DNA from 3 places in the Peribacillus sp. P4_B1 genome. Region 1 is predicted to be linked to each of the others. Evidence: riboswitches for the same ligand, from Rfam matches in the RefSeq annotation. Region 1 holds a riboswitch; each other region holds the start of a gene.

Region 1 (2,206 bases):
TTCAATTGATGGATGAACATCGCTACCTGCAGCCAGGTGAAAAAGAAGGTTTATTCACTCTTGATGAAAAAATATGTGCTGGATTCATTTGTTATGACATCCGCTTCCCGGAATGGCAGCGAGCCCATGCTGTTCAAGGTGCCGAAGTTCTATTCGTAACCGCAGAATGGCCTAAGCCCAGACTCGATCACTGGAGAGCCTTATTGATTAGTCGTGCCATCGAGAACCAAGCCTATGTTGTAGCCGTTAATCGTTCAGGTTCGGATATCAATAATATATTTGCTGGTCATTCCTTGATTATTGATCCATGGGGAGTTATCGTAAGTGAAGCGGGAGAAGAAAACGAACTATTGACAGGCACCTTGGACTTCACTAAAGTTACGGAAGCACGTAACAAAATACCTGTATTCGAAGATCGCCGGCCGGACTTTTATTAATTTCCCCATTGACAAACTATTTAAAAAGTTGATATTATTTTCCCGAAGATTAAAATTTCAGAATACATATACTCTTATCAAGAGCAGGCTGAGGGATAAAGGCCCTATGAAGCCCAGCAACCGACTGTAATACCATTGTGAAATGGGGCGGATCCACCGCCGGATTATAAAATCCACAGAGCACGGTGCTAATTCCACCAGAATTCATTTTTCTGGGAGATGAGAGGTCCGAAGCCAAAACTTCTGCCTCTTTCTATATGAAAGAGGCTTTTTTATTCTTATTTTGAACCTGGAGGGAAAAAAATGACTCAAAACCATTCGAATTTTAAAAGATTGACAAACGAAACAGCTGTAACCTTTGCAAAAAAACTTGGGTTGATCAATGCGGATGCCAGTTTAAACTGTAAAGAAATCGGAGATGGTAACTTAAATTATGTTTTTCATATTACAGAAACTGATACAAATAAAGGAATAATAATCAAACAGGCTGTCCCATATGCCAAGGTAATTGGCGAAAGCTGGCCGCTGACATTGAAAAGGGCTGCCATTGAAGCGAATGCACTTATTCATTTCAAAAGCTATTGCCCCGAATTCGTACCGCAAGTCTATTATTCGGATGAACAGCTTGCGATCACAGTCATGGAAGATTTATCGCACTTGAAAATCGTTAGAACAGGATTAATCGATGGTGATCCATATCCATTGCTTTCACAGCATATCGGTGAGTATGTAGCGAAGACGGCATTTTATACATCCGATTATCATTTAGAACCCTCTGCGAAAAAAGAAGTGGCCCGACACTTCACGAATCCGGAGCTTTGCAGAATCACTGAAGTCTACATTTTCACGGATCCTTTTTTCGAGGAGCTCCCCGGAGATTTCGAGGTGGAATTGACTGATGCCGCCAAAAGTATTTGGAATGATCAAGATGTGATACTTGAAGTCGCCAAGCTGAAACAAAGCTTTGAAACCGAGCAGGAATCCTTGCTTCATGGAGATTTACATACAGGAAGTATATTTGCAAGTGAAACTGAAACAAAGGTTATTGATGCAGAATTCGCTTTTTATGGCCCAGTTGGTTTTGACCTAGGTCAATACACAGCCAACCTTCTTTTTCAGGCAGTCACACGTAATGGCCCTGGAAAGGAAGAGATTTTCACACACCTCCATCAATTTTGGAATGCCTTTGAAGAAGCATATACTGAACTATGGAACACCCAAAATATAAGCCCATTCCGCAATGTGAAGGGTTATCTACCTTATTTACTGGCTAAATTCAAAAGGGATGCATTCGGTTTTGCCGGATGCGAACTGATTCGGCGAACCATTGGCCTTTCCCATGTTGCCGATCTAAATGTCATTGAAGATAAAGAATCTAGGATCGCTGCAAAAACGACAACATTGAAGATTGGTGCTTTTTTAATTAAAAAACGGGAAGAATTGGATGTTCCAGCTGTCATTGATGCGTTGAAAAACCATACACTTCCATTTTATTCAACCCTTTAAAAGGAGACCTGTACATGACGACACTAGCACCCTTACCATATTCAGTCCAATGGGATGATACCCATATTACATTATTAAATCAACAGGCCCTGCCTTCCTTAACTGAATTCATTGAACTTCATTCAGTTGATGATGTATACGACAGCATTTTGACATTAAAGGTACGCGGCGCCCCAGCAATCGGACTGACGGCAGCATTTGGCGTTGCACTTGGTGCCAAACAGGAAACAACCACTGAAATAGGGGAATTCAAGAAGAATGTA
Region 2 (2,206 bases), on a different contig from region 1:
ATCCTTCGGTTAATGAAGTTCCTGTCAATTGGTTCCATTTCCACTAATTCAAATGAAATCGTTCTTTTTTCCACGTGAACCGGTTTTAATGTAATCCGGAAAGCTACGTTTTTCTTTAACATCATTTTTTTCACTTCCGTCGTTCCGGAAAGCACTATATGCTTTGGCGTAATCTCGACTTTAATATCCTGACCATATGATTTCATTCTTAAGATTTTCTCTATCATGGCTTCAGTTACCGTTATCGGTAAGCCATTTTTGAATGGACTGAATGTACTCATCCTTGCATTCCCCTCCTGCCGCTCATATGAAACGTCGGTTATAGCATATGCCGGGTTCCCTGATGTAGTTAACATTTCAACCCATATTAATAATCGGTATATTCGAAATCTTCCACCTTCATTACTTGACCTTTATAAAAACTACCTGTATAGTCTTAATTAATTTAATAGACAACTCTTATCCAGAGAGGTGGAGGGACTGGCCCTTTGATGCCTCAGCAACAGACTGATCATGTACTGTGCTAATTCCAGAAGTGTAGAAACTTGAAGATAAGAAGAGTATATAGCTTTGCTGCCAACACCTCTTCTTATTTTTAAGAAGAGGTGTTTTATTTTTAGGCTCTTTTCGTAAAGATTGTTGTTTTTAAAACGAAAGGTTGATTGGAGCGGAAGTGCGAGACTCCTGCGGGAGCAGCGGGACAGGCGAGCATCTGGAGGGGAAATCAACCACAACTCACTACCTGGTAAATAGCAACAAAGTACGTGAAAACAGCCTATTTTTAAAAGGAAAGAAGGAATGCAACATGTCAATCACATTAACGAAGGCACCATTCAGGGCCGATCACGTCGGAAGTTTATTAAGACCAGAACGTTTACATATTGCCAGAAAGCAATTTAAGGAAGGTACCATTTCAGCAGAGCGGCTTCGTGAAGTTGAAACCGAAGAAATCAATCGGATTGTCGAAAAACAAATTGAAGTTGGATTGGAGGCCGTGACGGATGGTGAGTTCAGACGAACATGGTGGCACTTTGACTTCCTCGAACATTTAAATGGCATCGAGGGATATGTGACTGAAAAAGGTCTCACATTCGATGGTGTGGAAACAGAGAGATATAACGTTCGCAATACCGGGAAGGTTTCATTCAATCCTGAACATCCCTTCATTCGCGATTTCATTGAATTGAACAAAATCGTGAACGGACGCGCCGTTGCCAAGCAAACCATTCCCAGTCCGAATCAATTATTTGCTGCAGGCATTCATAATGAAGACATCTACCCTGATATTGAAGACTATGCTAATGATATCATCAAAGCGTATCAGCATGCTTTGAAGGATTTTTATGAAGCAGGTGTACGTTATCTTCAATTGGATGATGTATATATTGCCAGACTTTCAGCTCCAGATTTCCAGTTCAAAGATGGAAAATATACGAGGGAACAGTTAATCGATCTTGCACTTCGCGTAATTAATGGCGCATTGGAAGGCAAACCAGAAGACCTTGTCGTCACTACACACCTATGTCGTGGGAACTACCAGTCGACTTGGGCGTTTGAAGGAAGCTATGCCCGTATCGCCCCAACTTTATTGGCAAAAGAATCAGTGGATGGATTTTTCTTGGAATATGATGATCAACGCTCAGGAGATTTCAAGCCATTGGAATACATTCCAAACGGCGGTGCACGGGTCGTACTGGGTGTCGTCACTTCAAAAAATGGAGAAATCGAAGACAAGGAAGCTGTTAAGGCACGCATTGAAGAAGCCTCGCACTTCGTTCCTCTCGAACAATTATGCTTAAGTCCGCAATGCGGCTTCGCCTCCACCCATCACGGTAACAAGCTGACCGAAGAACAGCAATGGGAAAAGCTGAAATTCGTCGTTGATGTAGCAAAAGAAGTATGGAAATGATTTTTTAGCGGAGACTTTAATTCTGATTTACAGGATTTGAACAACCTAATCGGCCCGCACTGATATGGGAGCCGATTAGGTTCTTGCAATAATACATTTCCATTCCTTTAATGACTCTTTAGATAACGGTATCAAGTTTTGCTATTTATGAAACTAACGATGAATGATAAAACCATTTGACATATCGATAATTCTCGATATAATGAAATGTATGAAAACAATCGAGATATTTAAAGCATTATCCAATGAATCCAGGTTGCAAATCTTACAATGGCTCAAGGCGCCTGAACTCCACTT
Region 3 (2,206 bases), on a different contig from region 1:
AACTAGATGTTGATCCGTAATTCTCTCAATTAGTAGATTTTGTTTGTTTTGCATTTTAAAATTCATAGTAGGGCTTCCTCCTTAAGACTTTGAGTTTAGTTAAGTATTTATGTTTAAGAAATTTACGCTTTAAGTTTTTTTGTAGCGTCTATTAAGCTGCTTTTTGTAAACTGATTTTTTGCTTTTCTAGTATATAGACATAGAAGAACCCCGAGTAATGGACCTTTTTCGAAGTGTCCATTATTCGGGGTATAGTTCATGAAAGGGTGTTTTATTTAGATACTGGTATGACTGCACCTTTATATTTTTTAGTAATGAAGTCTTGTATTTCTTTAGAGCGAAGTACTTCTACTAACGCTTTTACTGTCTCTTTATTTTCATCGCCCTTACGTACAGTGATAATGTTTGCATATGGATTATCTTCACCCGATTCAACAGCGATTGGGTCTTTAAGCGGATCTAGCCCTGCATCTAACGCATAGTTCGCATTAATAACAACCGCATCACCTTCGTTGTTATTATAAATTTGAGGTAATAGGCCACCTTCTATATCTGCATTAAAAGTTAAGTTTTTAGGATTTTCTACAATATCATTAATCGTAGCTTCTGTTTTATTGATGCCTTCTTTTAGCTTAATAACGCCTTCTTTTTCAAAAATAGATAGAATACGTCCTTGTTCAGCTACAGCATTACGCATAATGACTGTACCGTTTTTTGGAAGATCTTTTAAGCTATCATACTTTTTAGAGTAAATGCCGATTGGCTCAATATGAATAGCACCCGCATTTACAAAGTCATAGTCTGGATTCTCTTTTAACACTGATTTAAGATATGGAACGTGTTGGAAATAATTTGCATCAATCTCTTTATCAGCTAACGCTGTGTTCGGAATAATATAATCTTGGAATGTTTTAATTTCTAAATCAATTCCCTTTTCCTTTAATAATGGCTTTGCCTCTTCTAAAATTTCAGCATGTGGAATGTTTGATGCACCCACAAGGATTTTCTTTTCTTTGTCTGAAGAATCTGATCCGCTGTTAGTCGTACCGCAAGCTGCTAAACTTAATACTAATGCTGAGGAAACTGCTAAAGTTGATATCCACTTTTTCATAATTCATTTCTCCCTTATCGTTTATCTATTTTTGTTGTACATATATCACCTATAAATTGAATAAAAAACAATGACTAAACATCATTATTATTGAGCTGAAACCCTTCAAGATATAACAAATTACCTAAACCACCTGCACCAACCCCAGCAACCAACTAGAAGGATTGCTGTAACTGTAATACCTGAAATTAATGCTGGCAGCAGCTCTTAGTATGTTAGTCTGTAGGGGAAAGGAAAGTTTTTTCTCCTCAAAAAAACCTTTCTACACATGAGTAGAAAGGTTGGTTAAACAATCCTTTCTCTCATCTTCCAAAGCACATTGCTTTGCAGGAATTGGCACCATATCAGTTAAATAACTGACGGTTGCCGGGCTTCACAGGGCACAGTCCCTCCACCTCTCTTGATAAGAGTCAAACATTATATTCAATTAAACGAAATATTTTAAATTCAGTAAATATAGTATGAGAGTGATCTTATCATGACCGTATGGCAGTGTCAATCAAAAAATTGTTCAATTAATTTGAATTTGCGGATGATTGCGTTAAATGTTTTATTCCTGTAGCCTTTGCGATTGCTTGTTCCAGGCCCTGCAGAAGCCTTCACTATCAAGAAGCGTGATAAAAAACATCTATTGAATTAAATTCATGCATAACTATTATTAAGACGAAAGTTCTGATTTTTTTCGTATCAAACCACACAGATCATTACATGGGAAATATGTCCGCCGTTATTTCGATTTTGACCGAAAAAAGCGATTTGGAAAAATCCCAAATCGCTTTTTTTAATATTATTACTTTTTAGGTTTCTTATTTAAAATAAAGCGCAGTTCATTGATATCATCATCAGATAGGGCATCTTCGTGAATGAATTGGACCAGCATGGATTTCATGGCCCCTCCATAGATACGTTTGATAAAGGATTCGGTCTCGGCACGCTGGCACTCCTCCTGTGTATAGAGCGGGTAAAAGGTGTAAACTCTTTGATCTTTATTGACACCTACTACATCTTTTTGAACCAATCGATCGAGAAGGGTACGTATGGTTTTCGGCTTCCAATCGGTACTCTCCTGTAAGGAAACTATGATGTCATTTGCTG

Evidence for each region. A riboswitch is a leader RNA that binds a small molecule or an ion and turns the genes downstream of it on or off. The one in region 1 is predicted to bind S-adenosylmethionine.
Region 2: linked by a shared signal. The riboswitch ahead of AC1DVK_RS12900 (5-methyltetrahydropteroyltriglutamate--homocysteine S-methyltransferase) and the one ahead of mtnK (S-methyl-5-thioribose kinase) in region 1 are both predicted to bind S-adenosylmethionine.
Region 3: linked by a shared signal. The riboswitch ahead of AC1DVK_RS24410 (ABC transporter permease) and the one ahead of mtnK (S-methyl-5-thioribose kinase) in region 1 are both predicted to bind S-adenosylmethionine.

Annotation. Positions count from the first base shown of each region.
Region 1 is NZ_JBFUHM010000022.1:20,814-23,019, reverse strand. Features, by position in the region: gene AC1DVK_RS14260 (carbon-nitrogen family hydrolase) at 1-437, shown strand, start outside; SAM riboswitch class I at 509-663, shown strand; gene mtnK (S-methyl-5-thioribose kinase) at 741-1,943, shown strand; gene mtnA (S-methyl-5-thioribose-1-phosphate isomerase) at 1,958-2,206, shown strand, end outside.
Region 2 is NZ_JBFUHM010000019.1:13,752-15,957, forward strand. Features, by position in the region: gene AC1DVK_RS12895 (hypothetical protein) at 1-281, opposite strand, end outside; SAM riboswitch class I at 457-558, shown strand; gene AC1DVK_RS12900 (5-methyltetrahydropteroyltriglutamate--homocysteine S-methyltransferase) at 806-1,909, shown strand; gene AC1DVK_RS12905 (ArsR/SmtB family transcription factor) at 2,121-2,206, shown strand, end outside.
Region 3 is NZ_JBFUHM010000072.1:6,109-8,314, forward strand. Features, by position in the region: gene AC1DVK_RS24405 (MetQ/NlpA family ABC transporter substrate-binding protein) at 272-1,111, opposite strand; partial or broken gene AC1DVK_RS24410 (ABC transporter permease) at 1,189-1,318, opposite strand; SAM riboswitch class I at 1,411-1,521, opposite strand; gene blaI (penicillinase repressor BlaI) at 1,902-2,206, opposite strand, start outside.